DNA from 3 places in the Pseudocitrobacter faecalis genome. Region 1 is predicted to be linked to each of the others. Evidence: predicted binding sites of a transcription regulator. Region 1 holds the regulator's gene; each other region holds the start of a gene.
What was found. The regulator sigma-54, encoded in region 1, starts transcription at its own class of promoters, with help from an activator protein. The targets are predictions, from matches to a motif close to GTTGGCACANNTTTCGCTNT.
Positions count from the first base shown of each region.

Region 2: the regulator sigma-54 is predicted to act here: its motif matches at 2,590-2,609, upstream of hydN (electron transport protein HydN).
Region 3: the regulator sigma-54 is predicted to act here: its motif matches at 2,351-2,370, upstream of glnK (P-II family nitrogen regulator).

Region 1 covers NZ_CBDDNJ010000002.1:70,583-75,599, reverse strand. Annotated here, with positions in the region: gene lptA (lipopolysaccharide ABC transporter substrate-binding protein LptA) at 1-312, shown strand, start outside; gene lptB (LPS export ABC transporter ATP-binding protein) at 319-1,044, shown strand; gene rpoN (RNA polymerase factor sigma-54) at 1,092-2,525, shown strand; gene hpf (ribosome hibernation promoting factor) at 2,548-2,835, shown strand; gene ptsN (PTS IIA-like nitrogen regulatory protein PtsN) at 2,892-3,380, shown strand; gene rapZ (RNase adapter RapZ) at 3,414-4,268, shown strand; gene npr (PTS phosphocarrier protein NPr) at 4,265-4,537, shown strand; gene yrbL (PhoP regulatory network protein YrbL) at 4,765-5,017, shown strand, end outside.
Region 2 covers NZ_CBDDNJ010000002.1:609,174-614,190, reverse strand. Annotated here, with positions in the region: gene fdhF (formate dehydrogenase subunit alpha) at 1-1,972, opposite strand, end outside; gene hydN (electron transport protein HydN) at 2,009-2,554, opposite strand; gene ACOXYR_RS03535 (LacI family DNA-binding transcriptional regulator) at 2,699-3,712, opposite strand; gene ascF (PTS cellobiose/arbutin/salicin transporter subunit IIBC) at 3,937-5,017, shown strand, end outside.
Region 3 covers NZ_CBDDNJ010000002.1:3,214,608-3,219,624, reverse strand. Annotated here, with positions in the region: gene ACOXYR_RS15975 (SmdB family multidrug efflux ABC transporter permease/ATP-binding protein) at 1-1,544, shown strand, start outside; gene glnK (P-II family nitrogen regulator) at 2,422-2,760, shown strand; gene amtB (ammonium transporter AmtB) at 2,792-4,078, shown strand; gene tesB (acyl-CoA thioesterase II) at 4,308-5,017, opposite strand, start outside.

The sequences.
Region 1 (5,017 bases):
GGCAAAGAAGTGATCGACGGTTACGGTAACCCGGCGACCTTCTACCAGATGCAGGACAACGGCAAGCCGGTGAAAGGCCATGCCGCCAAAATGCATTATGAACTGCAAAGTGATTTCGTGGTGCTGACCGGCAACGCGTATCTGGAACAAGTCGACAGCAACATCAAGGGCGACAAAATCACGTATCTGGTTAAAGAACAGAAAATGCAGGCGTTTAGCGAAAAAGGTAAACGCGTAACGACCGTTCTGGTTCCGTCCCAGTTGCAGGACAAAAACAAAGACCAGGCTCCGGCACAGAAGAAGAGTAACTAATTCGTTATGGCGACATTAATTGCAAAGAACCTGGCTAAAGCCTACAAAGGCCGCCGCGTGGTAGAGGATGTCAGTCTGACCGTCAACTCCGGTGAGATTGTGGGCCTGCTTGGGCCGAACGGCGCGGGTAAAACGACGACCTTTTATATGGTAGTCGGTATCGTGCCGCGCGATGCAGGCAACATCATTATTGATGACGAAGATATCAGCCTGCTGCCGCTGCACGCCCGTGCGCGCCGCGGAATTGGCTATCTGCCGCAGGAAGCCTCCATTTTCCGTCGCCTCAGCGTTTACGACAACCTGATGGCCGTGCTGCAAATTCGCGACGACCTCACCAGCGAACAGCGTGAAGACCGCTGTAATGAGCTGATGGAAGAGTTTCACATCGAACACCTGCGCGACAATATGGGTCAGTCGCTCTCCGGGGGCGAACGCCGCCGCGTCGAGATCGCCCGCGCGCTGGCCGCAAATCCGAAATTTATCCTGCTGGATGAACCGTTTGCGGGCGTTGACCCGATCTCCGTTATCGATATCAAACACATCATTGAGCACCTGCGCGACAGCGGTCTCGGCGTGTTAATCACTGACCACAACGTCCGCGAAACGCTGGCAGTGTGTGAGCGTGCGTATATCGTCAGCCAGGGGCAGCTTATCGCCCACGGCACCCCGACAGAGATCTTACAAGACGAACATGTTAAACGTGTGTATCTTGGGGAAGACTTCAGACTCTGATAGGGTAGAAGCATGAGAGAGGTTAGCCGGAGATTATCGCACTGAACATGAAGCAAGGTTTGCAATTAAGGCTCAGCCAACAGCTCGCCATGACGCCACAGCTGCAACAGGCTATTCGCTTGTTACAGCTGTCGACGCTGGAACTGCAGCAGGAACTTCAGCAAGCGCTGGAGAGTAATCCCCTGCTTGAGCAAACCGATATTCATGAAGAAATCGACACGAAAGAGACACCGGATAACGAAACGTTAGACAGCGTCGACGCGCTCGAACAGAAAGATATGCCGGAAGAGCTGCCGCTCGATGCCAGCTGGGATGAAATTTACACCGCCGGGACGCCTTCAGGTACCGGTGCTGATTACCAGGACGACGAGCTGCCGGTCTATCAGGGCGAAACCACCCAGTCTCTTCAGGATTACCTGATGTGGCAGGTGGAACTCACGCCGTTTACCGATACGGATCGCGCGATAGCCACCTCCATCGTCGACGCCGTTGACGATACCGGTTATTTGACCGTCCCGCTGGAAGATATCCTTGAAAGCATGGGTGATGACGAAATCGGTCTGGATGAAGTTGAAGCTGTGCTTAAACGGATCCAGCGATTTGACCCGGTGGGCGTCGCCGCCCGCGATCTCCGCGATTGCCTGCTTATCCAGCTCTCTCAGTTTGCCAAAGAAACACCCCGTCTCGCCGAAGCCCGCCTGATCATCAGCGACCATCTCGATCTGCTTGCCAACCACGATTTCCGATCGCTCATGCGCGTCACCCGTCTGAAAGAAGACGTGCTGAAAGAAGCGGTGGATCTGATCCAGTCACTGGATCCGCGTCCGGGTCAGTCGATCCAGACTGGCGAGCCGGAGTACGTTATTCCTGATGTGCTGGTGCGCAAAGTCAGTGGCCGCTGGGTGGTGGAACTCAACGCCGACAGCATTCCACGTTTGCAAATTAATCAGCACTACGCGGGCATGTGTAACAACGTCCGTAACGACGCCGACAGCCAGTTTATTCGCAGCAATCTGCAGGATGCGAAGTGGCTGATTAAAAGCCTTGAGAGCCGCAACGACACATTGCTGCGCGTCAGCCGCTGCATCGTTGAGCAGCAACAGGCGTTTTTTGAGTCCGGCGAAGAGTATATGAAACCGATGGTACTGGCGGATATCGCCCAGACCGTCGAGATGCATGAGTCCACGATTTCACGCGTGACTACGCAGAAGTATTTGCATAGCCCGCGCGGCATTTTTGAGCTTAAGTATTTCTTCTCAAGCCACGTGAACACGGAGGGTGGCGGCGAAGCGTCGTCAACGGCGATTCGCGCGCTGGTGAAGAAATTGATTGCCGCGGAAAATCCCGCGAAACCACTGAGCGACAGTAAGCTGACCTCTATGCTCTCCGATCAGGGTATCATGGTGGCCCGCCGTACCGTTGCAAAGTACCGAGAGTCTTTATCCATTCCGCCGTCTAACCAGCGTAAACAACTGGTCTGACTCAACTGATAAGGAAGACACTATGCAGCTCAACATCACTGGACACAACGTCGAAATCACTGAAGCCCTGCGCGATTTCATCAACACGAAATTCGTGAAGCTGGAACAGTATTTTGAGAGGATCAATCAGGTCTATATTGTGTTAAAAGTGGAAAAATTGGCGCACATCTCGGATGCGACCCTGCATGTTAACGGGGGCGAACTTCATGCCAGCGCGGAAGGGCAAGATATGTATGCCGCGATTGATCTGTTGATCGATAAACTCGCGCGGCAGCTTAATAAACATAAAGATAAACTGAAACAACACTAATTGTCCGGGCGGTCGCCCGATGCCGGTAAAGTGTCGGGCGATGCTTAGGTGAAATTATGATAAATAACGATTCGGCTCTACAACTGAGCAATGTGCTTAACCAGGAATGTACTCGCAGTGCGGTTCACTGCCAGAGTAAAAAACGTGCGCTGGAAATCATCAGTGAACTGGCGGCAAAGCAGTTAGGTCTGCCTCCGCAGGTGGTATTTGAAGCGATTCTCACCCGCGAGAAAATGGGCAGTACCGGGATTGGTAATGGCATCGCTATTCCACACGGCAAGCTGGAAGAAGATACGCTGCGCGCCGTGGGCGTTTTTGTGCAGCTTGAAACGCCGATCGCGTTCGACGCCATCGACAATCAGCCTGTCGACCTGCTCTTTGCCCTGCTGGTGCCTGCGGACCAAACCAAAACGCACTTACATACGCTTTCACTGGTGGCGAAGCGTCTGGCGGATAAAACTATCTGCCGCCGCCTGCGCGCGGCGCAGAGTGACGAAGAGCTTTACCAAATCATCACCGAAACGGAAAACAGTGATGAAGCGTAAGGGAAATGAGTTCGTACTGAGGAGAAACGGTACATGGTACTGATGATCGTCAGCGGCCGCTCAGGCTCGGGTAAATCCGTGGCCTTACGGGCGCTGGAAGATATGGGTTTCTACTGTGTGGACAACCTGCCGGTAGTCCTGCTGCCTGAGCTGGCGAAAACGCTGGCCGACCGGGAGATCTCCGCTGCCGTCAGTATCGACGTGCGTAACATGCCGGAGTCGCCGGAAATCTTCGAAAAAGCGATGGAAAATCTGCCGGACGCATTTTCTCCACAGTTGCTGTTCCTCGATGCCGATCGCAATACCCTGATCCGTCGTTACAGCGACACGCGCCGTCTGCACCCGCTTTCCAGCAAAAACTTGTCACTGGAGAGCGCAATTGATAAAGAGAGCGACCTGCTGGAGCCCCTGCGTTCACGCGCGGATCTTATCGTCGATACCTCCGAGATGTCGGTTCACGAGCTGGCAGAAATGCTGCGTACTCGTCTGCTGGGCAAACGCGAGCGCGAGCTGACGATGGTATTTGAATCCTTCGGTTTCAAGCACGGTATCCCTATCGATGCGGATTACGTTTTCGACGTTCGCTTCCTGCCGAACCCGCACTGGGATCCGAAACTGCGTCCGATGACCGGTCTCGACAAACCGGTTGCCGCATTCCTCGACAGGCATACGGAAGTGCATAACTTTATCTACCAGACCCGCAGCTATCTTGAGCTATGGTTACCTATGCTGGAAACCAATAACCGTAGCTATCTGACCGTGGCGATTGGCTGTACCGGCGGTAAGCACCGTTCGGTGTATGTTGCCGAACAACTGGCTGACTACTTCCGCTCACGCGGTAAGAACGTGCAGTCTCGTCACCGGACGCTGGAAAAACGTAAATCATGACCGTTAAGCAAACCGTTGAAATCACCAATCGGCTGGGCATGCATGCCCGGCCCGCGATGAAGCTGTTTGAGCTGATGCAGGGTTTTGATGCGGAAGTGCTGCTGCGCAACGACGAAGGCACCGAAGCGGAAGCTAATAGCGTCATTGCGTTGCTGATGCTGGATTCGGCCAAAGGGCGACAAATTGAAGTTGAAGCCTCTGGCCCGCAGGAAGTGGAAGCGCTGGCTGCGGTTATCGCCCTGTTTGAATCCGGGTTTGATGAAGATTAAGTAGTTCCCTTCCCCATGCCGGATGGCGGCTTTGCCATATCCGGCCTACAAAAAGCGCCTCTACCCTAAAAACGCCAATCGGCGTTTTTTTTATTGTCCCTGTACAATTTGTGCGCTTTTTAGTCCAGGATTAACCTTAGGAAAACCTTAAGATGGTTCGTTTATCTTTCATTTAAGTTTGGTGTCGATACTGGTTAATTGTCAGTAAATAATTCCAGGAGCGCGTCATGTTACATTTATCGAATCACACCCCCCTGGGCACCGGAAGACATCGTAAATGTTACGCGCATCCGGATGATGCCCAACGCTGCATTAAAATCGTTTACAACAACGACGATGGCGGCGATAAAGAGATTAAACGCGAGTTGGGCTACTACGCGCATCTCAATCGCTATCTGAAAGACTGGAGCGGTATTCCTCGCTATTACGGTACCGTTGAGACCGACTGCGGGACAGGTTACGTTTATGACGTGATCAGCG
Region 2 (5,017 bases), 540 kb from region 1:
ACCACTGGTAGGTCATATAGACGCTGCCGTGATTAATACGCTCGTTGACGTTGGCACGCGTAATGACTTTACCGCGGCGCGACGCCACCCACACCAGTTGTTTGTCTTTTACGCCCAACTTCTGCGCATCCTGCGGGTTAATCTGCACAAAGCCCGGTTCATCGGCCAGTGATTGCAGCGCCGCGCAGTTACCGGTCATCGAACGGCAGGAGTAATGCCCCACTTCGCGAACGGTGCACAGCACCAGCGGATAGTTGTCATCCGGGCGTTCGGCGGGTGCACGCCACGGCGCGGCAAACAGATGACCTTTGCCATCCGGGGTATCGAACTGATTGCCTGCGTACAGATACGGCGTGCCTGGATGATCGAGCGTCGGGCACGGCCACTGAACGTGCCCCATGTCGCCCATTTTATCGTAAGTGACGCCAAAGAAGAGTGGGCAAAGCTCACGCATTTCGTCCCAGATTTGCTGGTTATTGTCGTAATGCATCGGATAGCCCATTTTCTGGGCAATCAGGCTGATAATTTCCCAGTCACGTTTGACGTTATATTTTGGCTCAATGGCTTTTTCAAAACGCTGGAAGCCGCGGTCAGCGCAGGTGAAGACGCCGCCGTGTTCACCCCAGGAGGTGGCGGGCAGCAGCACATCAGCCTGCTCGGCGGTTTTGGTCATAAAGATGTCCTGCACCACCACGAAATCAAGCGCTTCAAACCCTTTGCGCACCAGGCCTAAATCGGCTTCGGTTTGCAGCGGATCTTCGCCCATGATGTAGTAGGCTTTCACCTTCCCTTCCAGCGCCAGATGCGGCACTTCGGTAATGCGCACGCCCACTTTGTCGTCCATCAGGCCGGCGTCAATGCCCCAGGCTTTGGCGAATTTCGCCCGCACGTCTGCATCCACCACGTCCTGATAACCGGGGAACTGGTTGGGGATCACGCCCATATCGCACGCGCCCTGCACGTTATTCTGACCGCGCACCGGGCCGACGCCAACATGTTCACGACCCAGGTTGCCGGTGAGCAGCGCAAGCGTCGCCAGCCCTTTAACCACATCCACGGCCTGACCAAACTGGGTGACGCCCATGCCCCACATAATGGTGGCGCTGGGTGCCGCCGCATAGGTACGCATCGCCTGACGAATCTGTTGTGCCGTCACGCCGGTCAGCGCTTCCACCGCTTCCGGCGCGTAATCTTTCACGATTTCACGCAGCTCGTCGATACCGGTGGTGTAGCGCGCAACGTATTCTTTGTCGTAGAGATTTTCTTCCAGCAGCACATGGGAAAACGCATTCACCAGCGCCATGTTGCAGCCGTTATTGATTTGCAGATGTTGATCGGCGATACGCGCGGTTTCAATGCGACGCGGGTCGCAGACGATAATTTTCGCGCCTTTCTCTTTTGCTTTAATCACGCGACGCGCCACGATAGGGTGCGAATCGGCGCAGTTGTAGCCAAAGACCAGCAGACAGCTTGAGTTTTCAATGTCTTCGATGGAGTTACTCATCGCGCCGTTGCCGAGCGCTTCCTGCAAACCTGCGACGGAAGGCCCGTGGCAGACACGTGCGCAGCAATCGACGTTATTGGTATTGAGCACGCCGCGCGCAAATTTTTGCATCACATAGTTGGTTTCATTCCCGGTACCGCGCGATGACCCGGTGGTCATAATGGCGCGCGGGCCGAATTTCGCTTTGATCTCACCTAAGCGTTTTGCCGTATAGCTGATGGCTTCATCCCAGCTTACTGGCGTCAGTTTGCCGCCTTTTTCATAGCGGATCATCGGCTGCGTCAGGCGCGGCGTCAGCAGTTTGGTGTCGTTCAGGAAATCCCAGCCGTAATAGCCTTTCAGGCACAGTTCATGCTGGTTAGTTTTTCCATCGGCCGCTTCCGCGCGGATGATTTTATTGTTATCGACAACCAACTTCAGTTTGCAGCCAGCACCACAATACGGACAAACACTTGTAATTTTTTTCATCAGTAACAGACCTGTTAAAAGTGAAACGGAGGATCATTAAAACGACAGGGAAATAGACGTATCGAGCGCAGCGCGGCGACGTTTCTCGGCGCTGATTTGCTCAAGCTTGTCGCGGTCAACGCAGAAAATAGCGTGGGTCGGGCAGGCTTCCATACAGGCCGGGCCTTGCTCGCGGTGGAAGCAAAGGTCACACTTGTTAGCTTCCGCTTTTTCGGCACGCACGTTGAGGCCCGCGCCGCTGTTGCGTACAACCGGGCGCACCACCACTTCCATCGCACCATAGGGGCAGGCCACGACGCAGGTTTTGCAGCCGATGCAGCGTTCCTGCATCACATGCACAAAACCTTTTTCGCGGCGAATTGCGCCGTTCGGGCACACATTCGCACACGGCGCGTCTTCGCACTGGCGGCACGCGGTCGCGGTCGAGACATTGACGCCTTTAATGACATGAATACGCGGCAGGAAAGATTCCGGCGTCAGCGCGGCGCAATCCTGTTCGGCCTGGTGGCTGACCACGCATGCAACTTCGCATGTCCGGCAGCCTATACATTTACTCGCATCTGCAATGATGAAACGGTTCATCAAATTCTCCAGCAATGACAATGAATGAGCCGGAGAATGCATTATTCGCGCCAACTTTTATTTTACTGTTTATTAAGGATTTTTTATTTGAAGCGCTGTGTCTAACCCTGTCATCGTCACGAGTGACGATGACAGGTGACGAGATTAACCCTGCGGGCCTGCGCCCAGAGAGTCGCGCGCGATAAGCTCGCCGAGGAAGGAAGGTTGAGGTTTGAACTCGCCGCCGTCGAGCATGAAAATCAGGCGATGGATTATCTCCTGAATCATCTCTGTCACCGGGATTTTAACGCTGGAGAGCGAAGGCATCATGTACGGCGCGAGCGCGATATCATCAAAACCGACGACGGAAACCTGCTCCGGCACGCGTATACCGCGCGACTGTAGCTGTTTCATCGCCCCGATGGCCATGTCATCGTTACTGGCAACCAGCGCGCTAAAGCTAACGCCGCGCTCAAGCAGCCTATCGACACCCGCCGAACCTGTCGCTGGCGTCCATTTCCCTTCCACAATCAGCCCATCTTGCAGTGGGATATTGTGTTCAGCCAGAGCGGCTTTGTAGCCTGACAAGCGTTCAATGCCGGTCGGCGAATCAAGCGACCCGGTGATAAACGCGATATCGCGATGCCCCTGTTGAATCAGCCTTTCCACCGCATTCTGGCTGGTACGCGCCTGGTCGCAGTAAACGCAGTGGCTGAGGTTGCGCCGCAGCCGGCGGTTGAGTACCAGCACCGGCTGTTCATGCTGCTGAATGAGTTCGTCGATTTCGTCAACGCTGAGAAAACGCGGGTAGATAATGATGCCGTCGCAGCGCATATCAAGCAGATACTGAATCGCCGCCCGCTCCTCTTCGGCGCTGTGTTTACCATCGGCGAGGATCAACTGGCGGCCCTGATTTTCCGTCATCCGCGCAGCGTGAAACAGCAGTTCGCTGAAATAGACGCCGTGATACAGGGTATTGGTGACCACCAGCCCCAGCGTTTGCGTGCGTTTGGTCGCCAGATTACGCGCCAGCAGATTAGGCCGATAGCCGCACTCTTCAATCGCCTGCCAGACCCGGTCTTTGGTTTCCTGCCCCACATAGCCGTTGCCGGTCAGCACGCGTGAGACCGTCGCTTTCGACACGCCAGCCAGCTTTGCCACCTCCAGCATCGTCGCCATTTCGCTTCCCTCGTCAAAAATGATGGGCAGCAGTGTACTTCAGCCACCGCCCTTTTTCAGCTTTTGCCGTTCATGGCGATCTCAATCACAAATTTAAAAAATTAATTTTTTACTCTCTTGCCAGTGATAATGAAACTCTTCATGATTTTGTGGAACCGGTTTCCTATGCAACGTTTCATCGCCTGGCGATGAGTCCCCTACAGATAAAAACAGGATAGATTCCGATGTCCAAAAACTATGCGGCACTGGCGAAGTCCATCGTCGATTTACTGGGCGGCGTCAATAACATCAGCGCGGTGACCCACTGCATGACGCGTTTGCGCTTTGTACTGAAAGACGACGCATTGGTCGATAGTCCCGCGCTGAAAAGCCTGAGCGGCGTACTCGGCGTGGTGCGCAGCGATAACCAGTGCCAGGTGATCATCGGCAACACCGTTTCTCAGGCATATCGGGAAGTCGTGAGTTTGCTGCCGGAGAACATGCAACCCGCCGAACCCGCGGGAAAACCGAAGGTCACCCTCAAGCGCATCGGCGCGGGGATCCTCGACGCACTGATCGGCACCATGTCGCCGCTGATCCCGGCGATTATCGGCGGATCGATGGTCAAGCTACTGGCGATGATCCTCGAAATGTCCGGCGTGCTGACCAAAGGTACGCCGACGTTGACTATCCTGACGGTGATCGGCGACGGCGCGTTCTTCTTCCTGCCGCTGATGGTCGCCGCCTCTGCCGCCGTGAAATTCAAAACCAACATGTCGCTGGCCATCGCCATTGCAGGCGTGCTGGTGCACCCAAGCTTTATCGAACTGATGGCAAAAGCCGCGCAGGGCGAGCACGTGGAATTCGCCTTCGTGCCGGTCACGGCGGTGAAATATACCTATACGGTTATTCCGGCGCTGGTGATGACCTGGTGCCTGTCGTACATCGAGCGCTGGGTGGATCGCATCACCCCGGCGGTAACGAAAAACTTCCTCAAACCGATGCTGATTGTGCTGATTGCCGCCCCGCTGGCGATCCTGCTTATCGGCCCGATTGGTATCTGGATCGGTAGCGGCATTTCTGCGCTGGTTTACACCATTCACGGTTATCTGGGCTGGCTGTCCGTCGCCATTATGGGTGCGCTCTGGCCGCTGCTGGTGATGACCGGGATGCACCGCGTCTTTACGCCCACCATTATTCAAACCATCGCTGAAACGGGTAAAGAGGGCATGGTGATGCCGTCGGAAATCGGCGCGAACCTGTCGCTGGGCGGTTCATCGCTGGCGGTGGCGTGGAAAACCAAAAATCCGGAACTGCGCCAGACGG
Region 3 (5,017 bases), 3.1 Mb from region 1:
CGACGCTGCACTATAGCCAGTCGCTGCTGTTTAATCGCGCGGCGGTTGGGGTGGTGCAACAACTGCGTAGCGACGTGATGGACGCCGCGCTGCGCCAGCCGCTCAGTGAATTTGATACGCAACCCGTAGGGCAACTGATTTCGCGCGTCACCAACGACACGGAGGTGATCCGCGATCTCTACGTCACCGTTGTGGCAACGGTGCTGCGCAGCGCCGCGCTGATTGGCGCGATGCTGGTGGCGATGTTTAGCCTCGACTGGCGCATGGCGCTGGTGGCTGTTTGTATCTTCCCGGCGGTACTGACGGTGATGGTGATTTACCAACGCTACAGCACGCCTATCGTACGTCGCGTGCGCACGTATCTGGCGGATATCAACGATGGCTTTAACGAAGTGATCAACGGCATGAGCGTGATTCAGCAGTTCCGTCAGCAGGCGCGCTTTGGCGAACGTATCGGGGAACACAGCCGTCAGCACTATCTGGCGCGTATGCAAACCCTGCGTCTTGATGGCTTCCTGCTGAGACCACTGCTAAGCCTTTTTTCCTCGTTAATATTGTGCGGGCTGTTGATGCTGTTTGGCTTCACCTCGGTGGGCACCATTGAAGTGGGGGTGCTGTATGCGTTTATCAGCTATCTGGGACGTCTCAATGAACCGCTGATTGAACTCACCACCCAGCAGTCAATGCTGCAACAGGCGGTGGTGGCCGGTGAGCGCGTATTCGAGCTGATGGACAGGCCGCGCCAGACCTACGGTGACGATACGCGTCCACTGGACAACGGTGATATTGAGATTGATAACGTCTCCTTTGCTTACCGCGATGACCGAATGGTGTTGCAGGATATCTCGCTGTCGATTCCCTCGCGCAGTTTTGTGGCGCTGGTGGGGCATACGGGCAGCGGCAAAAGCACGCTTGCCAGTTTGCTGATGGGATACTACTCGCCGAACGCCGGCGAAATTCGCCTGGGTGGTCGCCCGCTTGGCAGTTTGAGTCATCAGGTGCTACGTCAGGGCGTCGCCATGGTGCAGCAGGATCCGGTAGTGCTGGCCGACTCTTTCTTCGCTAACGTTACGCTTGGCCGTGATATCAGCGAAGCGCAGGTATGGCAGGCGCTGGAAACGGTGCAGCTGGCGGAACTGGCGCGTGGGCTGAGTGATGGTATTTATACGCCGCTGGGCGAGCAGGGGAACAATCTCTCCGTTGGGCAAAAACAGCTGCTGGCGTTGGCGCGCGTGCTGGTCGATACGCCGCAGGTGCTGATTCTGGACGAAGCCACCGCCAATATCGACTCCGGTACCGAGCAGGCGATTCAACAGGCGTTGGCTGCCGTGCGTGAACACACCACGCTTGTGGTGATTGCGCACCGGCTTTCCACCATCGTCGATGCTGATACCATTATGGTGCTGCATCGTGGACAGGCGGTGGAGCAGGGTTCGCACCAGCAACTGCTGGAAGCGAAAGGCCGTTACTGGCAGATGTATCAGCTTCAACTGGCCGGTGAAGAACTCGCCGCCAGTGCGCAGGATGAAACGCTGACTGCCTGATGTGATGCTGGTCAGTTAAGGGCCGATTCACTTTTCAGAGCATCCTCCCGTTGCGCTCCTGTCTGGCTCCATGCCATATAAATCGTGCAGGCGCAGGGAGCACGCAGGGGGCGGCCAATCGCCGCCGCCCCCTGCACCCCCAGGCTCCGGCGGAAAAATCGCCGCTTCGCGGTTCCCTCAGCTTATCCCTTACGGCTTTCGGGTCGGGCGCGAGGTAACATCCCTGTAAAGCCGCGCCCTCAGCCCACATCCATGTGGGCTGCCCCGGCCTCCAGGGAACGCTTCGGCGATTTTGACGCCACCAACAGCGGTGCGGTCTTTACGTTAACAGCAAAAACCGGTGTATCTGAAACCGATGAGTCCCCGCTGGAAATCGGCGAGCCGGAGAATGGAAGACAAGGTCAGTCCGCCATGGATGGCGGACTGAGGCGAACCGAGACAGGACGTCGAGTTTCGCCGTGCCGCAGGCTGGAGTTCGGAGGAGAGCGTAGTGCGAAGCACCGATTTCCCTGCGGGGCCGCGGGGATTGCGAAGGGGGGCGCGGTTGCCCCCCCTTTGCCCGTTCACTGACTCAGATGTTACATATTGCGCAAAACATAAAGTGAACGGAACTTTGCGCTTAGCTGACCATCATTAACGGACTGATGCACTTTTTTTAAGCAATTTGCTAACAGACGCACCAGCGCGTGCAATTCAACCACGCATCATGCACTCGCATGGTGCGTTTTTGTTTCATTTCCAGCTAATGCCTGTGCACCGCCATGTGCCTGACGCCATTAACCGCCAATTCCCTCTCAATTTTCATTTCTGGCACGCCCCTTGCTTTATCTATTTCGTGTAGCAGCAGCCATTACCGAATTCTGACTGGAGGGGATCTATGAAGCTGGTTACCGTGGTAATCAAACCATTCAAACTCGAAGACGTCCGCGAAGCGTTGTCTTCAATTGGTATTCAGGGACTGACCGTGACGGAAGTGAAGGGCTTCGGTCGTCAGAAGGGGCATGCCGAGCTGTATCGTGGCGCGGAGTACAGCGTGAACTTCCTGCCGAAAGTGAAGATTGATGTCGCGATTGCTGACGACCAGCTTGATGAAGTCGTGGATGTGGTGAGCAAGGCGGCGTACACCGGAAAAATTGGCGACGGTAAGATTTTCGTCACCGAGCTGCAACGTGTGATTCGTATTCGTACCGGCGAAGCCGACGAAGCGGCACTGTAATTCCTGGCGCACAGTGATAGGGATCGAGAAAATGAAAATAGCAAAATTGAAAACCGGTTTGGCGGCTCTGGCGCTGTTGCCGGGTCTGGCGATGGCGGCTCCGGCGACGATCGATAAAGCCGATAACGCCTTTATGATGATTTGTACCGCGCTGGTACTGTTTATGACCATCCCGGGAATTGCCCTGTTTTACGGTGGTCTGATTCGTGGAAAAAACGTTCTCTCTATGCTGACGCAGGTCGCGGTCACCTTCGCGCTGGTCTGCGTGCTGTGGGTGGTCTACGGCTATACGCTGGCCTTCGGCACCGGCGGCAGCTTCTTCGGTAACTTTGACTGGGTGATGCTGAAAGGCATTGCCCTGACCGCACCGATGGGCACCTTTTATCAGTATATCCACGTTGCCTTCCAGGGGTCGTTCGCCTGTATTACCGTTGGCCTGATTGTTGGCGCGCTGGCGGAGCGTATTCGCTTCTCTGCGGTACTGATTTTCGTGGTTATCTGGCTGACGCTCTCTTACATTCCGATTGCGCACATGGTGTGGGGCGGCGGTCTGCTGGGCTCTCATGGCGCACTGGACTTCGCGGGTGGTACGGTTGTACACATTAACGCTGCGGTTGCGGGTCTCGTCGGGGCGTATCTGATTGGCAAACGCGTGGGTTTTGGCAAAGAAGCGTTCAAACCACATAACCTGCCGATGGTGTTTATCGGTACCGCCATCCTTTACTTCGGCTGGTTTGGCTTCAACGCGGGTTCAGCGAGTGCGGCGAACGAAATTGCCGGTCTGGCTTTCGTGAACACCGTTGTGGCAACGGCGGCAGCGATTCTGGGCTGGGTCTTCGGTGAATGGGCGCTGCGCGGTAAACCGTCTCTGCTGGGCGCGTGTTCCGGGGCGATTGCAGGCCTGGTGGGAATTACTCCAGCGTGTGGCTTTATCGGTGTCGGCGGCGCGTTGATCCTCGGTATTGTTGCGGGACTGGCCGGGCTGTGGGGCGTTACCATCCTGAAACGCTGGTTGCGTGTGGATGATCCTTGCGATGTCTTCGGCGTTCACGGCGTGTGCGGCATCGTGGGTTGCATCCTGACCGGTATCTTCGCCTCTACCTCCTTTGGCGGTGTCGGTTACGCGGAAGGCGTCACCATGGGCCATCAGGTGCTGGTACAGCTTGAGAGCATCGGCATCACCATCGTCTGGTCGGGCATTGTGGCCTTCGTTGGTTACAAAGTCGCAGACCTGACCGTGGGGCTACGCGTGCCGGAAGAGCAGGAGCGTGAAGGGCTGGATGTTAACAGTCACGGCGAGAACGCGTATAACGCCTAATCAGTGCTCACAAAAAGCCTCCGCAAGCGGAGGCTTTGAGACTGATGACTAACGCGAAATTGCCTGATGCGCTACGCTTATCAGGCCTACAAAGATTCTGCAATATATTGAATTAGCAAGATTTTGTAGGACGGATAAGGCGTTTTCGCCGCATCCGGCAAGAACAAAGCGCACTTTGTCAGCAATCTGAAGCCTCCGCTTGCGGAGGCTTTTGCTTTCAGACGTCAACCTATCCGCGATTACGCATCACGCCTTCCTGTACCGTCGATGCCACCAGCACGCCATCCTGCGAATAGAACTCGCCGCGTACAAAGCCACGCGCGCTGGAGGCTGAGGTACTTTCCACGCTGTACAGCAGCCACTCGTTCAGGTTAAACGGACGATGGAACCACATGGAATGGTCAATCGTCGCAACCTGCATCCCTTTTTCCAGGAAACCGACACCGTGCGGCTGAAGCGCGACCGGCAGGAAGTTGAGATCGGAGGCATAACCCAGCAAATTCTGGTGTACGCGTAAATCATCCGGCACCGCCCCGTTAGCGCGCAGCCAGACCTGACGTTTCGGCTCGGCGACGTGGCCTTTCAGTGGGTTATGGAACTCCACCGGGCGAATTTCCAGCGGACGCTCGCAGAGGAATTTATCTTTTAACACCTGCGGTAACAGATGCTCCAGCGAACGGGCGATATCGGTTTCTGACGGCAGGCTCTCCGGCGCGGGCGCATCGGGCATGGTTTTCTGATGCTCGTAACCCGGCTCTGGTGCCTGGAATGACGCGGTCATATAGAAAATCGGTTTACCGTTCTGAATCGCCGACACGCGGCGAGCGCTGAAGCTGTTACCGTCGCGCAGCACTTCAACGTCATAGACAATCGGCTTCAGGCTGTCGCCTGGGCGCAGGAAATAGCTGTGAAACGAGTGAATCAGGCGTTCTACGGGCA